Regions from separate parts of the Amycolatopsis sp. NPDC102522 genome, predicted to be linked through region 2. Evidence: riboswitches for the same ligand, from Rfam matches in the RefSeq annotation. Region 2 holds a riboswitch; each other region holds the start of a gene.

Region 1 (9,464 bases), on a different contig from region 2:
CGAGATCGACGTCGACGTCGACGAGCTGATCCGCCTCATCAGCGCCGAGACCACCATGCTCCCGCCGATCGTCATTCCGGACGAGGTCGCCGAGGACCGCACCGCGGGCGCGCCGAAAAAGGTCGCGACCAAGGACGAGGTCATCGGGAGTGCGACCCGCGTCTGGAAGAAGCGTTTCCTCAAGGGAACCGTCATGGCGGTGCTGCTCACCCTCGGCGGTGGCGGCGCGGCCGCGATGGCGATGAACAAGAGCGTCACGCTCGACATCGACGGCAAGCAGCAGACCGTCCACAGCTTCGGCGACACGGTCGGCGAGGTCCTCGAAGACGCCGGCCTCTCGGTCGGCGCGCACGACTCGCTCTCGCCCTCGCCTCAGGCCGAGGTAGGCGACGGCGGCGTCATCAAGCTCGAGCGCGGCCGCAAGCTGAACCTGATCGTCGACGGCGCGCCGCAGCAGGAGTCCTGGGTCCGAGCGACCAACCTCAGCGAGGCCCTGAACCAGCTCGGCCGTTCCGACCTCGCGAAGTCCGGCACCTGGACCTCGCTCCCGCAGAACGGCGAGCTCCCGCTCGAGGGCACGACCGTCGAGGTCAAGACCCTCAAGAACGTCACCGTCTTCGACGGCGCGAACGAGCCGCACAAGGTTCAGACCAACTCGGTCACCACCAAGGAATTCCTCGGTGAGCTCCGGATGACCCTCGGCCCGGACGACGAGGCCGTCGGTGGCCTCGACGTCAAGCTGGTCGACGGCGCCGAGGTCCACATCAGCCGGACCGGCGTCACCATGGTCAAGCAGAACGAGGAAATCGCGCCGCCCGAGCAGAAGGTCGACGACCCGGAGCTCGAAAAGGGCAAGACCAAGGTCGAGGACCCGGGCACCCCGGGCCAGAAGACCGTGACCTACAAGGTCACCAAGCGCAACGGCAAAGAGGTCGGCCGCGAGAAGGTCTCGGAAGAGGTCATCACCGAGGCCAAGCCCAAGATCGTCAAGGTCGGAACTAAGAAGCCCGCTGATCCGGTCATCGGTGACGCCGGCGCCTGGGACCGCATCGCGCAGTGCGAGGCGACCGGTAACTGGGCCGCCAACACCGGCAACGGCTACTACGGTGGCCTGCAGTTCAACAAGAGCACCTGGGACGCCTACGGTGGCGACCAGTACGCCGCGTACCCGCACCAGGCCAGCAAAGCCCAGCAGATCGCCGTCGCCGAGAAGGTTCGCGACGCCCGCGGCGGCTACAGCGCTTGGCCGCACTGTGGCAAGAAGGCCTGACGTCGGCTAAGTCCTCCTTTCCTGAAGGTCATCGTGTGGGTTCCCGCCCGCAAGGTGGCCTTCAGGCCGTTAAGGGCCTCTGTGGCCGCGTAGCGTCCTCGGCCCTCGGTCTCGACAGCCTTGCCCACCAGCGCGTAGGCCGTATGCGGGCTACGTTCTGGGATCGGTCGGCTACGGCGCCCTCTCGGACGTCAACGTCGCTGTGGTGCGGGCTTGAATGGCTCTGAGGCCGCGCCTGGGTGTTCTGGGGGCGGCGTGCGGGTTTCTTGGCCGGAGCCGCGGACTGAGGCTGCTCGGTGCCCTCTTCCGGGGCCTGCCGAGGCAGCGGGATATCCGGCCCACTCTCTGCGAGATCGACGATCTCGGTGAGAGCGTCACCGCGTCTCTCTGCGGGGGTGCGGCCGTCGGCTTCCCCGTTCGGGGCCGGATACGTCAGCGGCACTAGAAGCGCGTTCAGGCGTGCGCCTGTCTCTGGATCGAGGTTGCCGCGCATATCCCATCGGCCGGTTCGTTTCTGGCGCAACCAGAACTCGCTTCGCTCCCGTTTCGGAGTGGGATCCTCAGTGTCGCTCCCGTCCGGGTCGAGGCCCGCGAGGAGTTTTGTTGCTTTCACCGTGACGTCGCGCGGTCTCGCAACGCTGGCGAGAGCGACCAAGTCCTTCTCGGCCTCGAGTCGCGCGCTCGCTGTGACATGTTCGGGCAGCTTCCGCATGACAGTGACGATCCGGTCGATGCCGGCCTGGGCCAGCGCGCCGGTCGTGGCTGCGACTCCGGTCAAAGGCGCGACGGGTTGAGTCGATGTGCCGTCGCGCGCCCGTCTCGAGTTGAGCGCCAGTGCTCTACCGGCCACCTGCTGTGCCTCCGCTCGGGTGACCCGGGCGACATGCTCGTAGAAGACGGCGATCGAGTCGTATCCGTAGAGGTCCCGGACACCGCGTGACTCGATCTCGGCCAGGATCTGGCCGACTTCGGCGGCGAGTCGCCGCGCTTCGCGTAGCCGCGTCTGCAACTCGTCGAGAAGCAGATCGGCATCACCTTCCGGCAGGTTTGGCGGGAAGGTCTTGGGAATCTTTGTGCTGGTCATCCCTCAATTGTCAGGCCAGACTCGAACAAGTGCACGGTATCGATCGGACGAATGATCGTTACGCTCCGGCAGCGTGAACTGCTCCGATCACTCTTGAGTGGGAGGCGTGTCGAATCGGAGACGCCACAGGGATGACGGGCGTGGGATCAAGCCGGCTGCTTGCCCGGGTGGTCCGTCTGCTCCCACTCCTCGCGGAGCACCCCGTAGACGACGGCGTCGTGCACGCCGCCGGGCCAGCGTCGAGCGCGCCGGAACCGGCCTTCTTCGACGAATCCCAGCCGCCGCCCGACGGCGATCATTCCCGGGTTCCCCGAGAACGTGGCGAAGTCCAGGCGGAGGGTGTCGGTGCGGGCGAACAAGTAGGACGTCCACAAGCGCAAGGCTTCGGTGCCGAACCCGCCGCCCCAGTAGCGCTCGTCATAGATGACCAATCCCATCCTTCGCCAGTCGGTCTGCCTGCTTTCCCAGTACCAGCTGACCCGGCCGATAAGCCTGCCGTCACTCAGGTCGCACACGGTGAGGCTGGTGCGGGGATCGGGCCGATTGGCCATGGTGGCAGTGAGTTCGTGTGCCGTGGATTCGGCGGCCGCCGCGGTCGGGGTGCCGAAGTAGGGCCCGTTCGTTTTGTGCCAAGGCCGCGCGGGATCGAGCAGGTCGCGGAGCGGCCGGAGGTCGGACGGTCGCCAGTCGCGCAGCCGGACTTTCTCGCCATCGAGTACGACGTCGTCCACCGGCCAATCGTGGCCTACCGGGGGCTGGTTACGATCGTCAGGTGACTGAACTGCTCGGTCCTGCGGAGATCAGGGCGCTGGCGGCCGAGCTGGACGTGCGTCCGACCAAGAAGCTCGGCCAGAACTTCGTGCACGACCCGAACACGGTGCGCCGCATCGTGGACCTTTCGGGGGTTGGTGAAGGTGACGTCGTGCTGGAGGTCGGGCCGGGCCTCGGCTCGTTGACCCTCGGCCTGCTCGCGACCGGCGCCGAGGTCGTCGCGGTCGAAATCGATCCCGTGCTGGCCGGGCGGCTGCCGAATACCGTGGCCGAGCGGGGCGGGGCCGAAAGACTGACGGTCGTCAGGGCGGACGCTCTGCGGATCACGGCGGAGGACTTGCCCGCGCGGCCGACGGCGCTCGTCGCGAATCTGCCGTACAACGTCGCCGTCCCCGTCGTGCTCCACCTGCTCGCCGGGCTGCCGTCGCTCACCAGCGGTCTCGTGATGGTCCAGACCGAGGTCGCGGACCGGATGGCGGCCGGTCCGGGGAGCCGGACTTATGGCGTGCCCAGCGTCAAGCTCGCGTGGTACGGAAAGGCGCGCAAGGTCGCCGCGGTGCCTCGCGCCGTGTTCTGGCCTGTTCCGAACGTGGACTCTGCACTGGTCGCTTTCGAACGGGGCGACGTGGTGTCGTCCGTGGAGCGTGCGCGTTTGTTCGCGGTGGTCGATGCCGCCTTCTCTCAGCGGCGGAAGACTCTGCGTGCGGCGTTGGCGTCATGGGCGGGCTCCGCCGAACGCGCGGGGGAGTTGCTCGAGAAGGCGGGTATCGACCCCAAGACCCGCGGAGAGCAGTTGGATGTTCATCAGTTCGCCCGGATCGCCGCGGCGGCGGGCTGACCACCTGTTGCAGGTGTGACCGGCACCGCGTGAACGCGAGTCGGCCGATGTCAGCACGAGTGCGTAAATCCTCTTCTCGATCTGCATGATCCACTCCTGTCTTAGCAGGCAGCGGCCTTGTCGTAGCACAAAGGTATCTGTTGCTGTCTCAAAATATGGACAGCAGTTCCTGTATTGTGGACGCGACCAGACGTGTGATCTGCGCCTACGTGCTTGCTTTCATCCAGTGGGATCGGTTTTACTCAGTAAGCCATCCCGAGCGACTGAGAGACCTGGCTCGCCGAAGTCGCAGCAACCACCCTCCACAGGGCAGGTGCTACCGCCAGGACCGATGGAGGCTGTGCCTAATGAACAGGGTCACCCACCCGCTCCTGCTGACCAGGCGACGTGTCGTTGATGAAGGTCGCCGCACGGTAAGTGCGTGTCGACGCTCCACCGTTACTGCCTGAGTCTTTTCCCTTACCTCTGAAACCCGTCCGTTTCCGGACGGTTACTCGGTGACGGTTGGCGCGCTCGAAAGAAGCGGCGCCCCATTTGCATGGAGCCTTTCGTGATCACTGTCGAAAACTTGTCCAAGTCCTTTCCCCTCAACGGAAATCCCGTCGTCGCCCTGCGCGATGTGAGCGTGGACATCCAAGCCGGCTCGCTGTTCGGAGTCGTCGGTCCGGCTGGCTCCGGCAAGTCGACCCTCGCTCGTTGCATCGGGCTTCAGGAGCGTCCCGACCGAGGCGTCGTCCGCCTCGACGGACTCAACACTGGGACCCTCGACGGCCGCCGGCTGCGCGAAATCCGCCGTCAGGTCGGTGTCGTGAGCACCAAACCGGAGTTGCTCGCTGAACGCACCATCGCCGGCAACATCGCGTCGCCACTCGAGCAGCTCGGCCTCGATGGGCCGCAGCGCCGTAACCGGGTCGGCAACCTGCTCGACCTGGTCGGGCTCACCCCGCGGGCGGGGCAGCGGCCGGGCGACCTGTCCGAGGGACAGCTGCGCCGGGTGGCCATCGCCAAGGCCCTGGCCGCCGGGCCGTCCGTGCTCTTGGCCGACGACCCGACCGCCGGTGTGGAGCCCGAGGAGTCCGGCGCGGTCCTGACCGTGCTCGACCGTGCGCGCGCCGAGCTCGGCGTCACCGTGCTCCTCACCACTCCCGACGCCGGTGTCGTTCGCCGTGTCTGCGACGACGTCGCGGTGCTGGAGGCCGGAGCGATCATCGAACGCGGATCCGTGCTCGACCTGGTCTCTGACCCGAACAGCCGGACCGCGCAGGCGCTGCTGCCCTCCATCGAGACCGGTCGGGCACAGGCTTCGAAGTACGACCGCGCGGTGGACGTCGTGCTTGTCGGCTTCGCGTCGGTCGGCGCGCTGCTGCCGGAAGCCGCCGGTCGCTTCGACGTCGAACTCGCCACCATCGGGGGCGGCCTGACCCGGATCGGCGACACGCCGGTCGGCCGGTTCCGCCTCGGTGTGCGGGGTGAGCGCGCGGACGCCGCACTCGCCTGGATCGCCGAACGTGGCGGCCACGTGACCCACCCGGTCCGCGGACCGCAGGGCGTCGCTGCCTGATTCCTCCACGAACGGGCCGCCTCGGACGAAATCCGTCCGAGGCGGCCCGTTCGTGTCTGACTCGTCTTTGTTCTCTTTTCTCCTGGTGGCGGCACAAGTGGAGCGGCCACGTAGGCTTGAGTCGTGCTCGCCGTCGTACCGCCCCCAGTAACCGTCAGGGTTCCCGCCAAGGTCAACCTGCACCTGGCGGTCGGTGACGTACGCCCGGACGGCTACCACGAGCTGGTGACCGTGTTCCAGGCGCTTTCGCTGACCGACGAGGTGACCGTCGCGATCACCGAGGACCCCGGCGTCGAGGTCTATGGCGAAGGCGAAGGGTCAGTACCGACAGGGGCCAACAACCTCGCTTGGAAGGCGGCACAGGCGCTGGCGGCCCACATCGGCAAAGCGGACGGCGAGTCCAAGATCAGGGTGGTGCTTCGCAAAGGAATCCCAGTGGCGGGCGGGATGGCCGGTGGCAGCGCCGACGCGGCCGCGACCCTGGTGGGCCTGGCATCGCTCTGGAAACTCGACATTTCCCGAGACGAACTGGCGGGTATCGCCGCGAAGCTCGGCAGCGATGTTCCCTTCGCTCTCTACGGTGGAACAGCGTTGGGCACCGGCAGGGGTGAGCAGCTGGTGCCGGTCTTGTCGAGGCATACGTTCCATTGGGTGCTGGCTTTCGACCAGCGTGGTCTTTCGACCCCGCGGGTTTTCGGCGAACTGGACAGGTTGCGTGAAGAAGGCAGCCCGCCGCGGATCGGTTCGCACACTCCGGTGGTAGAGGCGCTGGCGTCCGGTGATCCGCGGCAGCTGGCGCTGCTTCTCGGCAATGACCTGCAGGCGGCCGCTGTCTCATTGCGACCGGGGTTGCGCCGCACATTGCGGGCGGGAGTCAACGCGGGCGCGCTCGCCGGCACCGTGTCCGGGTCCGGGCCGACCTGCGCTTTCCTGTGCGCGGATGCCCAATCCGCCGTCGAGGTCGCCGCGGAGTTGTCCGGTGCGGGGGTCTGTCGCACGGTGCGCGTCGCGCACGGGCCGGTTCCCGGGGCCCGGCTGGTCGGCGGGGACGACGCGCCACGGCCGGCGCCGCCCCGGGTGCACGCGTGAGGGTGTCCGAAATGGACATCGACTAATTCGTTGTGGTGCAAGCTTTTTGGAAAGGATCGGCTGAGGCATGGCCAACTTGGTCAACCTGGAGTCGGTGAGCAAGTCCTTCGGGGTGCGCCCGCTGCTCGACGGTGTTTCGCTCGGTGTGGCGGAGGGACAGCGCATCGGCGTGGTCGGTCTCAACGGGGGCGGGAAGACGACGCTGCTGGAGGTCCTCGCGGGGATCAGTGAGCCGGATACGGGACGTGTGAGTCAAGTTCGCGGTCTGCGGATGGCCGTGGTCACGCAGCGGACCGAACTCCCTGACGGCAGCACTGTCGGAGATGTCGTGCTGGAGCGCTACGGGGCGGAGCACGAGTGGGCCGCTGACGCGCGGGTCAGGTCCATTATGGATGGTCTGGGGATCACCGCTCTCGGAGTGGAAAAGGCGACGGCGAACCTGTCCGGTGGCGAACGCCGCCGGGTGGCGCTGGCGGCCGCTCTCACCGGAGAACTGGACCTCGTGGTCCTCGACGAGCCGACCAACCACCTTGACGTCGAAGGTGTGCGCTGGCTCGCGGATCATCTGCTCAACCGCAAGATCGCGGTCGTGGTCGTCACCCACGACCGGTGGTTCCTCGACACTGTCGCGAGTGTGACCTGGGAGGTCACCAACGGTCGTGTCGAGCAGTACGAAGGCGGCTACGCGGACTGGATCTTCGCGCGGGCCGAACGGGCGAGGCTGGCGGCGACGGCCGAAGAGAAGCGGCAGAACCTGGCACGTAAAGAGCTCGCGTGGCTGCGTCGCGGCCCGCAGGCCAGGACCTCGAAACCGCGCTACCGAGTCGAGGCGGCGGAGGCTTTGATCTCCGACGTGCCGGAGCCGCGTGATTCGGTCGAACTGCAGGCGTTCGCCCGTCGGCGGCTGGGAAAGACCGTGCTGGAGGTCGAGGACGCCACTTTGACCGTCGGCGACCGCACTCTGCTCGATCACGTCACGTGGCGGATCGGGCCAGGCGATCGGATCGGCCTGGTCGGCGTCAACGGGTCGGGCAAGACGACGCTGCTCAAGCTGCTCGGTGGTGACAAGGAGCCCGAGACGGGGCGACGCATCCAGGGCAAGACGGTCAGCCTCGCGCACCTGCGGCAGGAGCTCGACGATCTGCCGGGCGATCTGCGTGTACTGCAGGCGATCGAAGAGATCTCAGGACGGGTCGTGTTCGGCAAGCAGGAGCTCTCCGCTTCGCAGCTGGCCGAAAAGCTGGGGTTCCCCGCGTCGAGGCAGTGGACGCCGGTCGAAGACCTTTCCGGTGGTGAACGGCGCCGTCTTCAGATGTGCCGGCTCCTGATGGCCGAGCCCAACGTGCTGCTGCTCGACGAACCGACGAACGACCTCGATATCGACACTTTGCAGCAGCTGGAAGATCTGCTCGATTCGTGGCCGGGCAGCCTCGTCGTCGTCTCGCACGACAGGTATCTGGTGGAGCGAGTCTGCGACACGATCGTCGCCCTGTTCGGCGACGGGCAGGTGACCCATCTGCCGGGCGGCATCGACGAGTACTTGGACCGGCGCGTCAAAAGCCTCGAGAAGGCGAGCGGTGACCGGAAGTCAGGCAACGGGCAGGCCTCCGCGCCCAAGAAGAACGCCGCGGAACAGCGGGCGGCGCAGAAGGAGCTGTCCCGCCTGGAGCGCAAGCTCGACCAGCTGCACGCGAAGGAAGGGAAGCTGCACGCTGCACTGCTCGGGGCGGCGACCGATCCGACGAAGCTCATCGAGCTCAACACCGAACTGAAGGCCGTCGAAACGGAGAAGGAGGAGGTCGAGGCCCAGTGGCTCGAGACCTCCGAAGCGATCGAGTGAGTTCACCTGACGGTGAGCGGGTCTTCCAGCGCGGACAGTACTGTGACGCGCATGAGTCGGTTCGTGGACACGCTCGTCGCCACCGCGGCGGGGCGAGGTCAGCAGCGGGGAATGGTCACCGGGGAGCCCAAGGAGCCGGTTCGGCGTACCTGGGCCGAGATTCACGAGCAGGCCAAGCGGGTGGCCGGAGGACTGGTCAAGGCCGGGCTTGAGCCCGGCAAGGCAGTGGCGGTCCTGGCCGCGGCGCCGTCGCTGATCGCGCCGACGGTTCAGGCGGTCTGGCTCGCCGGTGGCAGTGTGACGATGCTGCACCAGCCCACCCAGCGCACCGACCTCGCCGAATGGGCCGAGGACACCGTTCGCGTACTGCGGATGATCGGGTCCGGCCTGGTCCTGCTCGGTGAGCCGTTCGACCAGCTGGCGCCGGTACTCGCCGAGCACGGAATCGCCTTCCAGGTGATCACCGAGCTGCTGGAGGCCGAACCGCTGGCCGAGCCCGTGCCGACGGCCGAATCCGACACCGCGCTCCTGCAGCTGACCAGTGGGTCGACGGCCGATCCGAAGGCCGTTCAGATCACCTACGGGAACCTGTATTCGAACGTCAAGGCGATGGTCGAACGTGCCGAGTTCGATTTCGACGTCGACGTGATGGTGTCGTGGCTGCCCACCTTCCACGACATGGGGATGGTCGGCTTCCTGACGGTCCCGATGACGTTCGGCGTCGAACTCGTCAAGATCACGCCGCTAGAGTTCCTCTCGGGACCCTTGATCTGGCCGCAGCTGATCAGCAAGTACAACGGCACGACCACGGCCGCGCCGAACTTCGCCTACGCGATCGTGGGCAGGCGGATGGCCCGCGTCGACGACGACAACGCGTACGACCTCTCGAAGCTGCGGATCGCGTTGAACGGCGCCGAGCCGATCGACGAAACGGCCGTGCAGACGTTCGTCGAGGCGGGGGCACGGTTCAAGATGCCCGCCGAATGCGTTTTCCCGGCCTACGGCATGGCG
Region 2 (9,464 bases):
TCCCGCGGCTCCCGGCGCACGCCGAACTCGGCTGGTCGCCGTGGGCGACGCACGACTGGAACGCCTTCCGGGTGCGCCTCGGCGCGCAAGCCCCGCGCTGGCAGGCGCAGGGCCTCGGCTACTACAAGTCGAGCCAGGTGCCCTGGGAAACCGGATCCGGCAACCCGGGTACCTGCGCACTCCCGGCATGGGACCGCGCTGCCGCCTACACGGGTGGCACGAGCGTCTCCCACAACGGGCACAAGTGGTACGCGAAGTGGTGGACGCGGGCCGAAGAGCCCGGAACCACCGGCGAATGGGGTGTCTGGCGCGACGACGGCACCTGCTGATCCCCTCCCCTCGCCCGCTCGGCCCCCAGTACCGGCCGGGCGGGCTACGGTGGTTCCATGGCCGCAGACCTCGAACTCGTCCGCACCCTTTCCTTGCGCGAAAACGGACTCGCGACCGTCTCGACGGTCCGCGCGGACGGCACCGTCCACTCCTCGGTGGTCAACGCCGGGGTCTTCGAAGACCCGGTCACGAAGGCGCCGGGAGTCGCCTTCGTCGCGATGGGCGGGGTGAAGAAACTCGACCTGTTCCGCCGGGCGGGCCACGCCACGATCACCTTCCGGCGTGGCTGGGAATGGGCGGCGGTCCAGGGCGAAACCCACCTCATCGGCCCTGACGACCCGGATCCGGGCTTCGACCCTGCCGGGCTCCCCCGGCTGCTGCGCGAGGTCTTCGTCGCGGCGACCGGGACCCACGACGACTGGGACGAGTACGACCGCGCGATGGCCGCCGAACGCCGCGTCGCCGTCATCGTCACGGCGAACCGCGTCAGCGGGAATCGCTGAACCGGAAAAGGCCGCCCGAAGCGTTGCCGGGCGGCCTTTTCCGTGAGTAGCGCCTACTTCTTCTTGGTACCCGAATCCTCTGTGGACAGTGCGGCGACGAAGGCCTCCTGCGGGACCTCGACCCGGCCGACGGTCTTCATCCGCTTCTTGCCTTCCTTCTGCTTTTCCAGCAGCTTGCGCTTACGCGAGATGTCACCGCCGTAGCACTTCGCGAGCACGTCCTTGCGGATCGCGCGAATGGTCTCGCGGGCGATGATGCGAGCCCCGATGGCGGCCTGGATCGGCACCTCGAAGTTCTGCCGCGGGATCAGCTCGCGAAGCCGGTTCACCATGCGGTTGCCGTAGTTGTACGCGTCGTCCTTGTGCACGATCGCGGAGAACGCGTCGACGCCCTCGCCCTGCAGCAGGATGTCCACCTTGACCAGATCCGCCGCCTGCGAGCCTGCCTCTTCGTAGTCCAGCGACGCGTAACCGCGTGTCCGCGACTTCAGCGTGTCGAAGAAGTCAAAGATGATCTCACCCAGCGGCATGTTGTACCGCAGCTCGACGCGATCCTCGGACAGGTAGTCCATGCCGAGCAGTTGGCCGCGCTTGTTCTGGCACAGCTCCATGATCGTGCCGATGAACTCGGAGGGTGCCAGGATGCTCACCTTGCTGACCGGCTCGAGCACCTTGTCGATCTTGTCCCCGGTCGGCCAGTCCGAGGGATTGGTCACGTGGATTTCCTTGCCGTCGTCCAGCACGACGTCGTAGACCACGTTCGGCGCGGTGGAGATCAGGTCGAGGCCGAACTCGCGCTCCAGCCGGTCACGGGTGATCTCCAGGTGCAGCAGGCCGAGGAAGCCGCAACGGAAGCCGAAGCCGAGCGCCACCGACGTCTCGGGCTCGTAGTCCAGCGCGGCGTCGTTGAGCTGGAGCTTGTCCAGGGCCTCACGCAGCTCGGGGTAGTCCGAACCGTCCACCGGGTACAGCCCGGAGTAGACCATCGGCTTCGGTTCGCGGTACCCCGCGAGGGCCTCCTTCGCGCCGTTGCGCTCGGAGGTCACCGTGTCACCGACCTTGGACTGGCGGACGTCCTTCACACCGGTGATCAGGTAGCCGACCTCGCCGACGCCCAGCCCCTTGCTGGCCTTGGGCTCAGGCGAGATGATCCCGACTTCCAGCAGCTCGTGCGTGGCGCCGGTGGACATCATCTTGATCCGCTCGCGCGGGGTGATCTTGCCGTCGACGACCCTGATGTAGGTCACGACGCCCCGGTAGGTGTCGTACACCGAGTCGAAGATCATCGCGCGTGCCGGGGCGTCCGCGTCACCCTGCGGTGCGGGCACCTGCTGCACGACCGCGTCGAGGAGCTCGCCGACCCCGACACCGGTCTTCGCGGACACACGCAGCACGTCCGACGGCTCACAGCCGATGATGTGCGCGATCTCGGCGGCGTACTTGTCCGGGTCGGCCGACGGCAGGTCGATCTTGTTGAGCACCGGGATGATCTGGAGGTTGTTCTCCAGCGCGAGGTACAGGTTCGCGAGCGTCTGCGCCTCGATCCCCTGCGCGGCGTCGACCAGCAGAACCGCCCCTTCACACGCTTCGAGCGCGCGAGAGACCTCGTAGGTGAAGTCGACGTGCCCGGGGGTGTCGATCATGTGCAGGACGTGGTCCTGACCGTCGACTTTCCAGGGCAGGCGCACGTTCTGCGCCTTGATGGTGATCCCGCGTTCCCGCTCGATGTCCATGCGGTCGAGGTACTGCGCGCGCATGGCCCGTTCCTCGACCACACCGGTGAGCTGCAGCATCCGGTCGGCCAGGGTCGACTTGCCGTGGTCGATGTGCGCGATGATGCAGAAGTTCCGGATGAGTTCCGGGGGCGTGAAGGTCGTGTCGGCGAACGTCGTCAACGGGTTTCCTCGCGAAGGTCGGGGTGTGCCACCCCTATGGTGGCATGCCGCTCCGGGTGCGAGTGGGGGTCATCCCCGATGCGGCCCGTGGTGCGCTGTGGTGCCCTCGAAGTATGAGTACTTCACTGTCCCAAATGCTCGATCGCACGTTCGGCCATCCCAGGGGACTGCTCGGCCGGTTCGGTGGCCTGGCGATGGCGCACGGCAACGCTGCCACCGAACTTCGCGTCGTGGAACTGGCGTCGATCGAATCCGATGAAACCGCCCTCGTCGTGGGCCCCGGCCCGGGGATCGGCCTGGAAGCGGCCGCCGAGCGCGCCGGCCGCGCGATCGGCGTCGACCCGTCCCCGGAGATGCTCTCCCGCGCCCGGCGCCGGTGCGGCGACAAGGTGGAGCTGAAGGCCGGTACCGCGGACTCCACGGGCGAGCCGGACGAGAGTGTCGACGTGGTCCTGACCGTCAACAACGTGCAGCTGTGGGAAGACCGGGCGGCCGGGTTCGCCGAGCTGGTCCGCGTGCTACGGCCCGGTGGCAGGCTGCTGCTGTCGGCGCACGAGAAGTGGCTGCCGGTCTCCCGGCACGAGCTGGCCGACGAGGCTGCGGCAGCCGGCTTCACCGACCTGCAGACCTGGACCTGGGACCCGCCGGGCATCGGCGCTTCCCTCGCCGCTCAGCTGCGCGCTGTCAAACCCTGCGCGGTCAAATCCTTCGCGGTCGAACCCACGGCCTAACGCGGGTCGGTGCGCAACGGATGCTCACGCGGGACCTCGACCAGCACGATCCTGGTGCCGTCCGGATCGGCGATCCACGCTTCGTCCAGGCCCCAGGGCTCACGGCGCGCTCCGCGGACCGGATCCAGGCCCTTCGCGGCGAGCTCCTGGAGCGCCGCGGGCAGGTCCCGGACCTGGAGCCACAAGGCGACGTCGGGAGTCGGGCCGGTCTTCCCGGTGCCGACGATCTCGATCGACCCGTTCCCGGCGAAGAACACCGTCCCGCCGGGGAATTCCTTGTCGATGGCCAGGCCCAGGGTGTCCCGATAGAACGCCGTCGACACGTCGAGGTCCTTCGGGTGGATCAGCACCCTGCTGCTCAGCACGTCCATGGCTCAATCCCTACCCGATGGGTTCAGGCCATCGCAATCGCGGTGATCCCCGCCAGCACGACCGCCGACCCTGCCAGCCGCCGGACGGCGTTCGCCTCCCCCAGGACCAGCCACGCGGCCAGGCCGCCCAGGACGATGCTCAGCTCCCGCGCGGGAGCGACGAGGCTCACTGGGGCGATCTGGAGGGCGTAGAGGACCAGCAGGTAGGCGATCGGTGAGAGCAGTCCGACGATGAGGACTTCACGCTTGTGCTCACGCCAGAGCCACGAGACCTCTTCGCGGTCCTTCAGGGCGTACGGCGCCATGAGCAGGCTCTGCACGATCGCGCCGGTCCCGAAGTAGACGATCGGCGGGACACCGAGACCGGTGACCGAATGCGCGTCCCACAGCGTGTAGGCGGCGATCGTGAGCCCGGTCAGCAGCCCGTACGCCACACCTTTGCGGCGAGCGGCGTGATCAGCGGCGTCGGCGTGGGCCGGTGCTCGCCCGGTGCCGATGACCAGCACCCCGGCGACCACGAGGAACGCGCCCACCAGGCCGAGCACCCCCGGCCGCTCGCCGAGCAGCACGACCGCCGCGAGTACCGAGATCAGCGGTCCGGTCCCGCGGGCGACGGGATAGACGACGGACAGGTCACCGACGGCGTAACCCCGCTGGAGGACGACTCCGTAGGTGACGTGGAACACCGCGGTGACCGCGGCGGCGAGCAGCCATGTCCATTGTGGACGTTGCGGCTCCACGGCGAGCGAGACCGCCATGACGGGGATGAGCAGGATCGCGGAGACGCTGTAGTAAGCCCAGACGAACCTGGCGCCGCCCCGGCGGATCCGCTTGGCGGCCAGGTTCCAGCCCGCGTGGATGACGGCGGCGACGATGACAAGGGACAGAGCGGTGGCGTTCACGACGGACCTTTCACGTTTTCCGCGCATGCGGAAAACCCGGTCCTCCAGGCTTTTGTCCCGTCAGATGAACGACGACGCTTCCGGCCCCGCCGATGGTGCCGCTCGGACCTGTCCCGCCTGTCCTGATTGTGTGTTTCGCTGAGCGGACAGGCGGCGGAACCCTAGGCACTACGATCTTCACCGTACCGCACCAGCACGTGCGGAGGCGGCCACGATCCGCCCCGGGACGGCTGTTAAGCTGGCCCTTCACCGCTGTGTGGCATTCCGTCATGGAGGAAACCCGCGCCGCTTTCACAAGCGCGCAGGGCCGTCACAGCGCGGCGGTGAAACCACCGAGAGATTCAAGAGGAGCGCCCCCGTGGCCAACATCAAGTCGCAGATCAAGCGCATCACCACCAACGAGAAGGCGCGTCAGCGCAACCAGGCGATCCGGTCCTCGGTGAAGACCGCGATCCGCAAGTTCCGCGAGGCGGCCGACGCCGGCGACAAGGCCAAGGCCCTGGAGCTGCAGAAGGACGCGGCCAAGAAGATGGACAAGGCCGTCACCAAGGGCGTTCTCCACGCCAACCAGGCCGCCAACAAGAAGTCCGCGCTCGCGAAGCGCGCGAACTCTCTCTGATCGGCTTTCGAAGGGCCCTTGCGACGCGAGTCGCAAGGGCCCTTCGCCATGTTCAGCGTCCTGTGCCGTGGGCGTCGACGACCTGCAGGACGGCACGTTCCAGCGCGTACTCGGGGTTGGCCGCCGCCCCCTTGACCTCGGCGTTGAGCCGGGCGACGACCCGCATCGCGGTGGCGAGACCGTCCTGACCCCAGCCACGGGCCTGCCCCTGCGCCTTGCGCACCTTCCACGGCGGCATCCCCAGCTCGCCCGCCATCTGGTTCGGGTTCCCGCGGCCGGCACCGGACACCCGCGCGATCGTCCGCACGGCGTCGGCGAGGGCGTCCGCGACCAGCACGTGCGGAACACCCAGCTGCATCGCCCAGCGCAGCGATTCCAGGGCCGCCGCCATGTCGCCCGCGACGGCCTTCTCGGCGACGGCGAACCCGTTCACGTCCGCACGGCCCCGGTGGTAGCGGCGGACCGCCTGCTCGTCGACCGTTCCACCGGCGTCCGCGACGAGCTGGGTCGCGGCCGACGACAACTCGCGCAGGTCCGAGCCGACGGCGTCGATCAGCGCGAGCACGGCCGCACCGTCGATCTTCCCGCCGACCCGGCGGACCTCGTTGCGGACAAAGGATTCCCGCTCGGCGGCCTTGGTCAGTTTCGGGCATTCGACGACCTCCGCCCCGGCCTTCTTCAAGGCCGCCGGAAGCGCCTTCGCGGCCTTGCTCCGGCCGCCTCCGCTGTGCACCACGACGAGCACGATGCCGTCGGCGGGCGCCTTGACGTAGGCCATCACCCCGTCGGAGAGCTCCTGCGAGATGTCGTGCGCGGATTCGAGGACGATCACCCTGCCCTCGGCGAACAGCGAGGGGCTGACCATCTCCGCGAGGGCGGGGACTGTGAGGTCCGACACCCGGATCCGGGTGAGATCCGCCGTCGGATCGGCCGCTTTGGCCGCGTCCGAAGAGGCGCGGATCGCGCGTTCGATCAGCAGCTCTTCCTCACCGAGAACCAGGACCAGCGGCGATGGGGCGGAAGCTTGCGTCGTCACGGTGACGATCCTGCCACTCCTCCTCTCGTGTGCTTTGTCCGGTGATGTGTTCCGGGCACGGTGGCCCCACCTGAGGCTCATGTCGTACGGTGTTGGCGAGGCGACGCGATCATGTGCGTGCCGACAATCGGATACCGCTCATCCAGAGGGGCAGAGGGAACGGCCCGATGAAGCCCCGGCAACCGGCGTCAGCCTGTCATCCCGCGATCGCGGGATAGCTGACGAACACGGTGCCAATTCCGGCCCGCCACGGCGGGGCAGATGAGGAAGGACCTCGCGATGACCGCAACCCTCGGCACGACCTCCACCACCAAGACCCCGGATCTCGGACCGGCTGTCGAACTGGTGTCGAAGGAAGAGGGACACCGGCAGCCGCTCGCCCCCGAATTCGTTTCCGCCGAGGACTTCTCGCCGCTCGAAGTCGCCTACGACTTCGGCCGCGTGCGCCGCGAGGACATCGAAGCCGGGCCGAAGAACATCTGGCGCTACAAGAAACTCCTTCCCGTTCCCTCGAACGTCGAAGAAATCCCCAACACCGAGCCCGGCGCCACCCGGCTCGTCCAGGCCGACAGGCTCGCGAAAGCGTTGGGCGTCAAGAAGGTCTGGGTCAAGGACGACACCGGCAACCCCACCCACTCGTTCAAGGACCGCGTGGTCGCCGTCGCGCTGGCGGCCGCGCGCGAGTTCGGGTTCGACGTGCTCGCCTGTCCGTCGACCGGCAACCTGGCCAACGCGGTCGCCGCCGCGGCCGCCCGCGCCGGCTGGCGGTCGGTCGTGCTGATCCCGAAGACCCTCGAGCGCGCCAAGATCCTCACCACCGCCGTGTACGACGGCGACCTGATCGCGGTCGACGGCAACTACGACGACGTGAACCGGCTCGCCACCCAGCTCGCGGCCGAGCAGGAGAGCTGGGCGTTCGTCAATGTGAACGTCCGGCCCTACTACTCCGAGGGCTCCAAGACCCTGGCCTTCGAGGTCGCCGAGCAGCTCGGCTGGCGGATTCCCCCGCAGATCGTGGTTCCGATCGCCTCCGGTTCCCAGCTCACCAAGGTGGACAAGGGTTTCCGCGAGTTCGGGCAGCTCGGCCTCGTCGACGAAACGCCGTACAAGGTGTTCGGCGCGCAGGCCACCGGCTGCTCCCCCGTCTCGGCTGCCTTCCGCGCGGGTCACGACGTCGTCCAGCCGGTCAAGCCGGACACGATCGCCCGGTCGCTGGCGATCGGCAACCCGGCCGACGGCCCCTACGTCCTCGACGTGGTCAACCGCACCGGCGGCGCGATCGAAGACGTCACCGACGAAGAGGTCGTCGAGGGTATCCGGCTGCTCGCCCGCACCGAGGGCATCTTCACCGAGACCGCAGGCGGGGTCACCGTCGCGACGGCCAAGAAGCTCATCGAGACCGGCAAGCTCAACCCGGACGAGGAGATCGTGCTCCTCATCACCGGTGACGGCCTCAAGACCCTCGACGCCATCGAGGACAAGGTCGGCCCGAAGGCCACGGTCGGCGCCTCGGCCGACGCGGTCCGCGAGGCTCTCGGCATCTGAGTTCCCGCCGGCCCGCCTCAAGAACGAGGCGGGCCGCGGGGCTCACCCCGGCGCACCAGGGCAAGACCCCGCGCGTCGGCGACGACAGCGGTGTCGCCGTCCGTGTCCGTCCTGGCGACGGAAGCACCGACGGCAGTCAAACTGTCCAAAGTGGACTTGTTCGGATGACCGTAAGGGTTTCCGGCACCGACGCTCACCAATGCGACCTGTGGCGCGACGGCGTTGAGGAAATCCGGTGCGGTGTAGCGGCTTCCGTGGTGCGGGACCTTCAAGATGTCGGCACGCAGATCGGCACCCTCGGCCATCAGATCGGCCTGCGCGGCGAGTTCGACGTCGCCGGTCAGCAGCAACCGGCCCGCCGGGGTCACGGCGCGCAGGACGACCGAACCGTTGTTGATCACCGTGCCGTCCTGTTCGCGAACCGAGCGGCGGGTGACATAACGCGGCCCCAGTACGTCCAGTGACAGCCCCGGCCAGTCCAGCCGCTGCCCGATCCCCAGCTCCAGCAAGGGAATCCCGCGGCGCGCGGTCTCGTCCGCGACCTGCTGCCACGCCCACGCGGGTGCCCGGCCCGGGCCGACGGCGACCGCCCCGACCGACCGGCCCTCGAAGACGGATTCGAGACCGCCGATGTGGTCGGCGTGCAGATGGCTCAGCACGATCAGCGGAACCCGGTCCACACCGAGCCTGCTCAGGCATTCGTCGACCGGCCCCGGTTCCGGGCCGGTGTCGACCAGGATCGCCCTCCCCGGCTCACCCGTGGCCAGGACGACGGCATCGCCCTGCCCGACGTCGCAGGCGACCGCGCTCCACGACGCCGGTGGCCAAGCCGGGGCCAGCACCCGCACCGGCACGAAGACGAGCAGTCCGCCCGCCAGCGCGACCGCCAGCAGGATCCTGGCGTGACGGAGCCGGAAGGCGACGAGCACCACGACGAGCAGCCCGGCCACCAAGAGGCCACCCCACCAGCCGTCCGGCCAGTCCACGACCGCTCCCGGCGCCCGGGCACCGTGGCGGGCCACGGTGATGAGCCAGCTCGCCTCGGGTTCGGTCAACCGGACCAGCAGCCTGCCCGCCGAAGGCCACCACGGGCCGACGACGGTGGCGAGCACGCCGAACACGGTGGCCGGGGCGACCACCGGCGCGGCGAGCACGTTGGTCACCACCGAAACGAGGCTGACCGATCCCGCCATGCCCGCGATGACCGGCGCCGTCATCACGAACGCGGCCAGCGGGATGGCCAGCCCCTCGGCATAGCCGGCCGGGACACCGCGTCCGACCAGCCACTCGGCCCACCGCGGGGCCAGCAGCACGAGCCCCGCCGTCGCCAGCACCGAAAGGGCGAACCCGAAATCGGCGGCCATCGCGGGATCGGCCACGACGAGCCCCGACACCGCGAACGCCAGCGCGGGCAGCGCCGAACCCCGGCGTCCCAGGGCCAGCGCCAGCAACCCGACCGCCCCCATCACCCCGGCGCGGAGCACGCTGGGCGCGGGTCCGGCGAGGACCACGAACCCGGCGAGCCCCGCGGC
Region 3 (9,464 bases), on a different contig from region 2:
AACTCGCTGGACCTGCCCGCCGACGCGGCGCTGGTGACGGCGATGGACCGGGTGCGCCAGGTGGCGTCTTCGGCGCTTTCGCTGCGGAAGTCGAACAAGCTGCGGGTGCGGCTGCCGCTGGCCAAGCTGGTCGTCGCCGCGCACGAGGCCGACTCGCTGCGCGAGTTCACCGACATCCTGCGCGACGAGGTCAACGTCAAGTCCGTCGAGCTGACCACGGACGTCGCCGCCCACGGCGGTTTCGAGGTCGCGGTGAACGCCCGCGCCGCCGGACCGCGGCTGGGCAAGGACGTCCAGACGGTGATCAAGGCCGTCAAGGCGGGCGAGTGGACGACGTCGGAGAGCGGCGCCGTCGTGGCCGCCGGGATCGAGCTCGTCGAAGGCGAGTACGACCGGCGTTTGGTCGCCAAGGGCGGCGGCGCGGCCGCGGAACTGCCCGGCGGGGCCGGGCTGGTGCTGCTCGACACCGAGGTGACCGACGAGCTGGCGGCCGAAGGTCTGGCCCGTGACCTGGTCCGGGTCGTGCAGCAGGCCCGCCGTGACGCCGGACTCGACGTCGCCGACCGGATCGCGCTGACGGTAGACGCGCCGGAAGACGTGGTCACCGCCGCGAAGACGCACGAGGGGTTCATCGCTTCGGAGACGCTGGCGACTTCGGTGGCTTACGGCGACGTCGCCGACGGCTCGGCCGGGACGGTCGGGGAGGGCACCAAGGTGACCGTGGCGGTCGCCAAGGCCTGACCCTCGCACACATGAGATGAATGGGACTTTCATTGCAAAATTTGCAATGAAAGTCCCATTCATCTCATCCGGGAGGTCCCGATCAGCGGGATCACGAAACGGATTCGGAACCGTCGCTTTCTCGCCGCCTACCAGCCTTGCGCGCGAGAAATCGGCAGGCTGACGCCCGGGGGCACGCGCGAGGGGCGCGTGCCGTACTGGGGGAGAGCGAGTCCATGAGTCCTGCCCGGAAAAGAGGGATCCTGATCGGCGCCGCGCTGGCGGTCGTCGCCGTCGTGGTGGCCGCGGTGGTGCTGCTGGTCAGGGAAGACCAGGCGCCCGCCGCTTCCGGCGGCCCGGGGGAGTCCACCGAGAGCGCGCGAGACAGTCCCACCCAGGTCGCGGCCCGGTTCCTGCGGCAGTTCGACACCGGCGACCTGACCGGCGCGCCGGTCGACGACCCGGCGGCGGCCACGGCCGCGTTGTCCGTGACGCGCGGCGCGCTCGGTGCGGCGCCGGTCAAGACGACCCTGGGTGAAGTCCCGACCACGGCGGGGGACGCGACCACGACGTCGGCCACCTTCCACGCCGCGTGGAGCTTCCCGGGCAACAGCGTCTGGCGGTACGAAGGCAAGCTGGAGCTGGTCCGCAATGCCGGGAAATGGGTGGTCCGCTGGGCGATGTCGGTGATCCACCCGAAGCTCGAAGCCGGTCAGCAGCTCTCCGTCGCGCGCGCTTCCGCCAAGCCGGTCGTGGCGGACAGGGACGGCAAAGCCCTGGTCGGTGGTGACGCGGCCGGCGTCGCGCCGATCCTGCAGGGAGCGCTGGCCAAGGTCGCGTCCGAGCAGAACGGCGGCACCGGGACTCCCGCCACCGTCGCCGTGTCGCGGCTCGACGCCTCCGGCAAACCGGTCGAAACCCTCTTCGGACAGGCTGTCGAGACCGACAAACCGCTGGTCTCGACGTTGAGCGTGGCCTCCCAGACCGCCGCGCAGAAAGCCGTCGATGGCTTCAAGGGGCCCGCGATCATCGTCGCGATGAAGACTTCGGGCGAACTCCTGGCGGTCGCGCAGAACGGCGCGGCCGGAAACCAGCCGACGGCGCTCAACGGCCTCTATTCGCCGGGTTCGGCCTTCAAGATCGCCACGGCGACCGCGGCGTTGCAGAAGGGCGGGGTCTCCGCCGACACGCCGGTGGCCTGTCCGGGCAGTGAGCAGATCGGGACCCGCACGCTCAAGAACGAGAACGGGTTCGACCTGGGGACCGTTTCGCTGAAGACCGCGTTCGCCGCGTCGTGCAACACGACCTTCGGGCGGCTCGCCGGGGGACTGCCCGCGGACGGCCTCGCGAAGGCCGCGACCCAGCTCGGCCTCAACGCCGACTTCGAGATCCCGGGGCTGGCCACCGAGACCGGGAAGGTAGAGCCGTCGAGCAGCGGTGACGAGCAGGTCGAGGCCGGGATCGGACAGGGAAAGGTGCAGGTCAGTCCGTTGGGTGCGGCGCTCATGGCGGCCACGGTCGCAACCGGGAAGCCGGTGGTGCCGAAGCTGTGGCAGGGGCTGGAGACCAAGGTCAACGCCGGTTACCAGGCCCCGCCCGCCGGGGTGCTGAACCAGGTCCGCGCGATGATGCGCGAGGTCTGCACGACAGGGACCGCGAAGGCGTTGAAGAGCAGCGGCGCCGTTTTCGGCAAGACAGGGACGGCGCAGTTCGGCTCGGGCGCCGACGCCAACGGCTGGTTCGTCGGCTATCGCGGGGACGTGGCTTTCGCGGTCATGCTCGCGGGTTCCAACGACTCCAAACCCGCGGTCGGGCTGGCGGCGAAGTTCCTGGCCGGTTGACGTTTCGGCCTTCGCCGAACCGTGGGTCTTCTACGGTGAACGCATGGAAACGATCGCCTTGGCCGAGGTCGCGGCCGTGTTGGCTGATCCGAGCCGCGCGTCGATGTGCCTCGCGCTGCTCGACGGACGTGCCTGGACGGTGACCGAGCTGGCCGGAGCGGCCGAGGTCGCGGCGTCGACGGCGAGCGAACACGTGACGAAGCTGACCGACGCCGGCTTCGTCGTCCGGGTCAAGCAGGGGCGGCACAGCTATGTCCGGATCGCCGACCCCCGGGTGGCGGAGCTGATCGAGCATCTGGCGCAGCACGCCGAACACCGTCCGGTGAAGGGGTTGCGCTCGTCGGTGCGGGTGAAACGGCTCGAATTCGCCCGGACCTGCTACGACCACCTCGCCGGGACGGTCGGCGTCGCGCTGCGGGACGGGATGCTCGCCACCGGGCTGATCGACGAGGCCGACGGCCTGACGCTGACCGGTCGCGGCCGCGAGGTGCTCGGCACGCTCGGGGTGGAGATCGCGGACAGCCGTCGTCCGATGCTGCGTGACTGTCTGGATTGGACAGTGCGCCGTGATCATTTGGCGGGACGTGTCCCCGCGGCGTTACTGTCTCACGGAGTGAGTGCCGGCTGGTTGTCCCGTGAGGGCAACCGCGCGGTGAAAGTCCTGCCCGCTGCGGAAAAGCCGTTCGCGGACCTCGGTGTCGACCTGGTTGCCCTGCGCAGTCCGTAAAGGACAGTCTGTAACACAGGCTTACCGGACGGTTTTCGACCGGTACACGAACGAGTGACGACCACCGCCTCACTATTCTGGAGCCCTCACGGCGACCGGACGGGAGGCGACATGGAGCAACTCCCGCTCATCCTCGGCACCGGCGGTGCCGTGCTTCTCGTCGCCGTGATCGCCGTCCGGGTGTCGATCAAGGTCGGCCTTCCTTCGCTGCTGCTGTACTTGGGGATGGGCGTCCTGCTCGGCGAAGCCGGGTTCGGCATCCAGTACGACAACCCCGAGCTCACCCAGTCGCTCGGCCTCGCCGCGCTGGTGATGATCCTGTCCGAAGGTGGTCTCACCACCCGGTGGACGGCCGTGAAACCCTCGCTGGGCATCGGAATCGCACTGTCCACAGTGGCCGTCGCGGTGAGTATCGCGATCACCGGCGCCGCCCTGCACTGGCTGCTGGGCCTGGACTGGCGGATGGCGTTGCTGTGGGGCGCGGTGCTGGCCTCGACCGACGCCGCCGCGGTCTTCTCGGTGCTGAGATCGGCGGGTATCGGGAAGCGGCTCGTCGGCGCGCTGGAGATCGAGTCGGGGATCAACGACGCCCCGGCCTACATCGCGGTCGTCGTCCTGGCCGAGGGCGCGACCGTGGACTGGTCGCTGCCGCTGCTGGTGGTCTACGAACTCGCGGCCGGGCTGGTGATCGGCCTGGCCTTCGGCTGGTTCGGGGCGCAGGCGCTGCGACGGGCCGCGCTCCCGGCGACAGGTCTGTATCCGCTGGCCACGGTCGCGGTGTGCGTCGTGGCGTATTCGAGCGGGCAGCTCGCCCACGCGTCGGGCCTGCTCGCCACCTACGTCGCGGCGCTGGTGCTGGGGAACTCGAAGCTGCCGCACCGGTCGGACACGCTGTCCTTCGCCGAAGGTCTCGGCTGGCTCGCGCAGATCGGGCTGTTCGTGCTGCTCGGCCTGTTCGCCTCGCCGGGCAGGATCTTCGAGAGCCTGGTCCAGGGCCTGGTCGCCGGCGCGGTCGTGCTGTTGCTCGCCCGCCCGGTGTCGGTGCTGCTGTCGGCGCTGCCGTTCAAGATCCCCTGGCGAGAACAGGTGTTCCTGTCCTGGGCAGGGTTGCGCGGGGCTGTCCCGATCGTGCTCGCGCTGATCCCGCTCTCGTCCGGGGTGCCCGGCGCGCAGGAACTGGTCGACGCGGTATTCGTGCTGGTCATCGTGCTGACGCTGCTCCAAGGCACCACGCTGACCCCGCTCGCGAGAGTGCTCGGGCTGGCCCAGCACGCCGAACCGCACGAGATCGACGTCGACTCCGCGCCACTCGACGAGATGGGCGCGGAACTCCTGCAGGTCCGGATCAACTCCGGATCGAAGATGCACGGCGTCTACCTGGCCGAACTGCGGCTGCCGGTGGGCGCGACGATCAGCCTCCTCGTCCGCGACGGCACCGGCTTCACACCGAACAAGAACACCCGGCTCCAGGAACGTGACCAGTTACTCGTCGTGACCACCTCCGACGTCCGTGACGCGGCCGAACGACGCCTGCGGGCCGTCGACCGCGCCGGACGCCTCGCCAGGTGGAAGGGCGAATCCGGCCAATAGGTCACGAACCGGCGCCAGTCTTTCGTCGGTTGATCTCAGAAATTTTCTTACGTGTTGTTCCCTTTTGTACTCCTTTTGGATTACTTTCCCCGCAATCGACTCCATCGAATGGGTGAGTGTCGCGGGGTAAGGAGTACGCAAGGTGACGAAACTTCCTGCACGGTTCGCCGGTCTGGGGGCCGCCGCTGTACTCGTCGGGGTGGTTCTTTCCGCGCCGGCGGCGTCAGCGGCCGGCGCGTTCCCGGCGTTCGGATTGCCCTTCGACGCGGGCCAGTCGGTCTACTCGGCGGGGGTCCACTCCGACAACGGGAACTCCGGCGTGAAGAACGCCATCGACCTCAGCCCCGCCGACAAGAAGGTTCGCGCCCCGCTGGCGGGCACCGTCCGGATCCAGCACTGTGGCGGCGGCGACTGGGTGACCGTCGACCACGACGGCGGCTGGCGGACCGGGTACTACCACATGGAGGACATTTCGGTCACCGACGGCCAGAAGGTCGCCCCCGGCGACCTCCTCGGCCGGACCGGCAACGCGCTGCCCTGCGGCGGCAGCAGCACGGGCGCCCACGTGCACTTCACCCTGTGGACCCTGCCCGCGGCCGCCGCCAAGGGCGGGGACTCGCGCGACTTCGGTGTCGGCGCGGGCAACTGGAACGGCCTCTCCTACGACGAGGTCTCGACCAAGGTCGCCGATGCCCACGGCGAGGCCGTCGACGGCAAGACCTTCGGCGGCTGGCAGTTCACCGCGGGCACCGAGCAGTACTCGGGTTCCGCGACCGAGGTCTCTTCGCGTTCCGTCGTCCCGCTTCCCGGGCGATTCCGCGTCTGACCTCCCGTTGCCCGGCGCGGCGCGGCGCCGGGCAACGGTTCTTTTCGCTTGCGGAGTACGTGAGCGGCGTCTCAAGATGCGGACAAGGGGTGGCTTGATCGGCCGCCTATCCGCTAACTTCGTTCGTAGGTCACGAGTGTCAGCGTCAAGCCCCGGCTAGCTGACCGGCAACCCTCCTTCCGCGGTGGGGTGCCCCGGGTGAGGACCAGGCTCGTCGCGTGGTGCGACGGGCAAGCGCGGGATCCTCGTCGGGGTCCCCTGGCCCGGAGGATTGACGATGACTCTCGCTCTCGAACGCACCAGCACCCCCGTCACTGTCGCGGAAACCGTTGTGGAGCACGAAATCCCGACGGTGGCGTGTGCCGGTCTGCGGGTTCCGCTGGTCACCGGCGGCGACATCGGCTACGCGAACCTCGATCACGCGGCCAGCGCTCCCTGTCTGGACAAGGTGCGCGACGCTGTCGACGAGTTCCTGCCCTGGTACGCCAGCGTCCACCGTGGCGCCGGGTTCGCCTCGCAGGTCTCCACCAAGCTTTACGAGCGCACGCGCGGAATCCTGCGGGACTTCGTCGACGCGCGGTCGACCGATTCCGTCGTCTTCACCCGCAACACCACCGATTCCTTCAACCTTCTCGCGCGCAGCCTGCCGAAGCACACGTCGGTCGTCGTGTTCGACACCGACCACCACGCCGCGCTGCTGCCGTGGAAGGGCCCGAACGTCCGCCGGATCCAGACGCCGCGTACTCGTCTCGCCGCGGTGTCCGCTGTGGACGAAGCGCTCGCGGACTGCCCGCAGGGCCCGCGGCTGGTCGTCATCACCGGTGCCTCCAACGTGACCGGGGAACTGTTGCCGGTCAAGGAGATCGCCGCCGTCGCGCGGCGGCACGGCGCCCGGATCGCGCTCGACGCGGCGCAGCTCGCGCCGCACCGCAAGATCTCCGTGCGCAAACTGGACGTCGACTACATCGCGATCTCGGGGCACAAGCTGTACGCGCCCTTCGGTGCCGGTGCGCTGATCGGCCGCGCCGACTGGCTGCGCGCCGCCCAGCCGTACCTCGCCGGTGGCGGCGCGACGAAGCTCGTCACCCGCGACTCCGAAGACCTCGGCGTGGTCTGGAATTCCGGCGCCGAGCGGCACGAAGCCGGTTCTCCCAACACTGTCGGCGTCTACGCGCTCGGTGTCGCCTGCGAGACCCTGGCCGGGAACTGGGACGCGATCGTCGCCCACGAGGACGAACTGCTGGCGCGGCTGCGTCGCGGTCTCGCCGGTATCCCCGGTTTCGCCGAACTGCGGCTGTTCGACGCGCCTGTCGACAGGGTCGGCACGCTCAGCTTCGTCGTCGACGGCTTCGACCCGGGCTGGCTCGCCGCTGTCCTGTCCGCGGAGTACGGCATCGGCGTGCGGGACGGCGCGTTCTGCGCGCACATCGCGACCAAGCGGCTGATCTCCGCCGCCGGCTCGACCGGCCAGCAGGCCGTCCGGGTCAGCCTCGGTCTCGGCAGCACCGCCGAGCACGTCGACAGGCTCGTCCTGGCGCTGCGCCAGATCGTCGCCCGCGGCGCGCGCTGGCAGTACGAGAAGCCGGAAGGCCGCTGGGTGCCGGAGAACGATCCGCGGGAACTTCCCCCGTTCTGCGCCTGACCCACTACCCTCACCCCGCATGGGGAACGAGCGACCGCGTTACTGGTTTCCATTGGCACTACTGGGATTCGCCCAACTGGCGGTAGTGGCCTTGTCCGTCGGTTCGAGCCGATCAGAGGGGTGGTTCGCCTACGCGCCCAACCCCGGCCCGGGGCGGTATCAAGCGCTCTACGGCGTGGAGATGAGCAGGGAGGCCGGGGAAGCCGTCTCGGTCGTCGGCATGAGCCGGATGGACAACTGGCTGTTCGCCGTCCTCGCCGTCTACCTCGGCACGGTGCTGTTCTACACGATTCGGGCGAAGACCATGCCGTGGTGGAAGGTCGCCGCGATCGCCGTCGGCGGGCTCGTCGCCATCGTGCTGGCGGATCTGGTCGGTTTCTGGGAATTCGAAATAGACGGCGACGCGCGCAGCGCGATCCTGCTGACCCTGGGCCTGGTCGTGCTCGCCTGGCTGGACCGCAGCGTGCTCGTGCTGGTCGTGGCCGCGGCTTTCGTGCTCTGCGCCGTCGTGCTCGCGCGAGGACCGCTCGCGCTGGTGCTGTCGTCGCTGGTCGCGCTCGCCGGGGCGTTCGCGGCGCTGCTGAGCAGGCCGAAGACGGCCGCCGAGGAGACCTGAGCACGCTCCGTGGACAATAGGGGAGTGAGTACAGAGCCCCCCTCGTCGCAGAACGACTCCGCGGAACCGGACCTCGCTCCGGCCGAGACCGCGCCACCGTCGCCGCCGCTGCCCAAGAAGCGCGTCGCCGTGGTGTTCGTCGTCGCCGCGGTGCTGTGGGGGATCGACCTCCTCACCAAGCAGATCGCCGTGTCGACGCTGGAGGGCAAGCAGCCGGTCGAGTTCCTCGGCGGGCTGGTGTACTTCCAGCTGGTGCGCAACCCCGGTGCCGCCTTCTCGATGGCGACCGGGCTGACCTGGGTGCTCGCGCTGGTCGCGGTCGCCGTCGTGGTCGCCATCGTCTGGCTGTCCCGGCGGCTGCGCTCGGTCGGCTGGGCGATCGGCCTCGGCCTGGTGCTGGCGGGCGCGCTCGGCAACCTGACCGACCGGATCTTCCGTGCCCCCGGCCCGCTGCAGGGGCACGTGGTCGACATGATCTCCGCGTTCGCGCCGAACGGGCAGGGCTGGGCGATCTTCAACGTCGCCGACTCCGCGATCTGCGTCGGCGGTGTGCTCATCGTGATTCTCTCCTTGCTGGGCAAGGACTACGACGGATCGTCTACAAAGGACAAGAAGAAGGCGGCAAGCGAATGAGCGCGCGGATGTTGCCCGTACCCGACGGGCTCGACGGCATGCGCGTCGACGCGGGACTGGCGAAACTCCTGGGACTTTCCCGCACGGTCGTGGCGGAACTGGCCGAATCCGGCGAGATCTTCGTCGACGGCAGGCCCGCCGGGAAGTCCGACCGGCTGTCCGCCGGCGGGCTGCTCGAAGTGACGCTGCCCGATCCCGTCTCGGCCATCGAGGTCATCGCGGAACCCGTCGAGGGCATGAAGATCCTGCACGACGACGACGACATCGTGGTGATCTCGAAGCCGGTCGGCGTCGCCGTGCACCCGAGCCCCGGCTGGAACGGGCCGACCGTCGTCGCCGGTCTCGCCGCCGCCGGGCTGCGGATCGCGACGTCGGGCGCGGCCGAACGCCAGGGTGTCGTGCACCGGCTGGACGCGGGCACCACCGGCGTGATGGTCGTGGCGAAGAGCGAGCACGCGTACACCGTGCTCAAGCGGGCGTTCAAGGAACGCACCGTCGACAAGGGCTACCACGCCATCGTCCAGGGCCACCCGGATCCGACGCGCGGCACCATCGACGCGCCGATCGACCGGCACCCGCGGCATGACTACCGGTTCGCCGTCGTCCAGGGCGGACGGCCCAGCGTCACGCACTACGAGGTCGTCGAGGCCTTCCGTGCCGCGTCGCTGGCCTACATCAAGCTGGAGACCGGCCGCACGCACCAGATCCGCGTGCACTTCTCGGCGCTCAAGCACCCGTGCGTCGGCGACCTGACCTACGGCGCCGACCCGGTGCTCGCGCGCAAGCTCGGGCTTTCCCGGCAGTGGCTGCACGCGAAGACGCTCGGTTTCGCGCATCCGTCCGACGGGCGCTGGGTCGAGTTCGAGTCG

The links. A riboswitch is a leader RNA that binds a small molecule or an ion and turns the genes downstream of it on or off. The one in region 2 is predicted to bind S-adenosylmethionine.
Region 1: linked by a shared signal. The riboswitch ahead of ACZ6YV_RS09415 (methionine ABC transporter ATP-binding protein) and the one ahead of thrC (threonine synthase) in region 2 are both predicted to bind S-adenosylmethionine.
Region 3: linked by a shared signal. The riboswitch ahead of ACZ6YV_RS28485 (aminotransferase class V-fold PLP-dependent enzyme) and the one ahead of thrC (threonine synthase) in region 2 are both predicted to bind S-adenosylmethionine.

What each region holds. Positions count from the first base shown of each region.
Region 1 is NZ_JBVJLY010000002.1:747,657-757,120, reverse strand. Features, by position in the region: gene ACZ6YV_RS09435 (transglycosylase family protein) at 1-1,270, shown strand, start outside; gene ACZ6YV_RS09430 (DUF222 domain-containing protein) at 1,332-2,354, opposite strand; gene ACZ6YV_RS09425 (GNAT family N-acetyltransferase) at 2,501-3,085, opposite strand; gene rsmA (16S rRNA (adenine(1518)-N(6)/adenine(1519)-N(6))-dimethyltransferase RsmA) at 3,127-3,963, shown strand; SAM riboswitch class I at 4,211-4,301, shown strand; gene ACZ6YV_RS09415 (methionine ABC transporter ATP-binding protein) at 4,514-5,524, shown strand; gene ACZ6YV_RS09410 (4-(cytidine 5'-diphospho)-2-C-methyl-D-erythritol kinase) at 5,648-6,613, shown strand; gene ACZ6YV_RS09405 (ABC-F family ATP-binding cassette domain-containing protein) at 6,681-8,453, shown strand; gene ACZ6YV_RS09400 (fatty acyl-AMP ligase) at 8,505-9,464, shown strand, end outside.
Region 2 is NZ_JBVJLY010000012.1:46,466-55,929, reverse strand. Features, by position in the region: gene ACZ6YV_RS26290 (family 20 glycosylhydrolase) at 1-329, shown strand, start outside; gene ACZ6YV_RS26285 (pyridoxamine 5'-phosphate oxidase family protein) at 387-833, shown strand; gene lepA (translation elongation factor 4) at 887-2,728, opposite strand; gene ACZ6YV_RS26275 (class I SAM-dependent methyltransferase) at 2,842-3,459, shown strand; gene ACZ6YV_RS26270 (VOC family protein) at 3,456-3,830, opposite strand; gene ACZ6YV_RS26265 (EamA family transporter) at 3,854-4,759, opposite strand; gene rpsT (30S ribosomal protein S20) at 5,091-5,351, shown strand; gene holA (DNA polymerase III subunit delta) at 5,404-6,387, opposite strand; SAM riboswitch class I at 6,523-6,655, shown strand; gene thrC (threonine synthase) at 6,667-7,932, shown strand; gene ACZ6YV_RS26245 (ComEC/Rec2 family competence protein) at 7,950-9,464, opposite strand, start outside.
Region 3 is NZ_JBVJLY010000014.1:50,751-60,214, reverse strand. Features, by position in the region: gene ileS (isoleucine--tRNA ligase) at 1-741, shown strand, start outside; gene ACZ6YV_RS28505 (penicillin-binding transpeptidase domain-containing protein) at 957-2,561, shown strand; gene ACZ6YV_RS28500 (ArsR/SmtB family transcription factor) at 2,605-3,288, shown strand; gene ACZ6YV_RS28495 (potassium/proton antiporter) at 3,400-4,878, shown strand; gene ACZ6YV_RS28490 (M23 family metallopeptidase) at 5,021-5,704, shown strand; SAM riboswitch class IV at 5,833-5,947, shown strand; gene ACZ6YV_RS28485 (aminotransferase class V-fold PLP-dependent enzyme) at 5,982-7,346, shown strand; gene ACZ6YV_RS28480 (hypothetical protein) at 7,366-7,962, shown strand; gene lspA (signal peptidase II) at 7,987-8,595, shown strand; gene ACZ6YV_RS28470 (RluA family pseudouridine synthase) at 8,592-9,464, shown strand, end outside.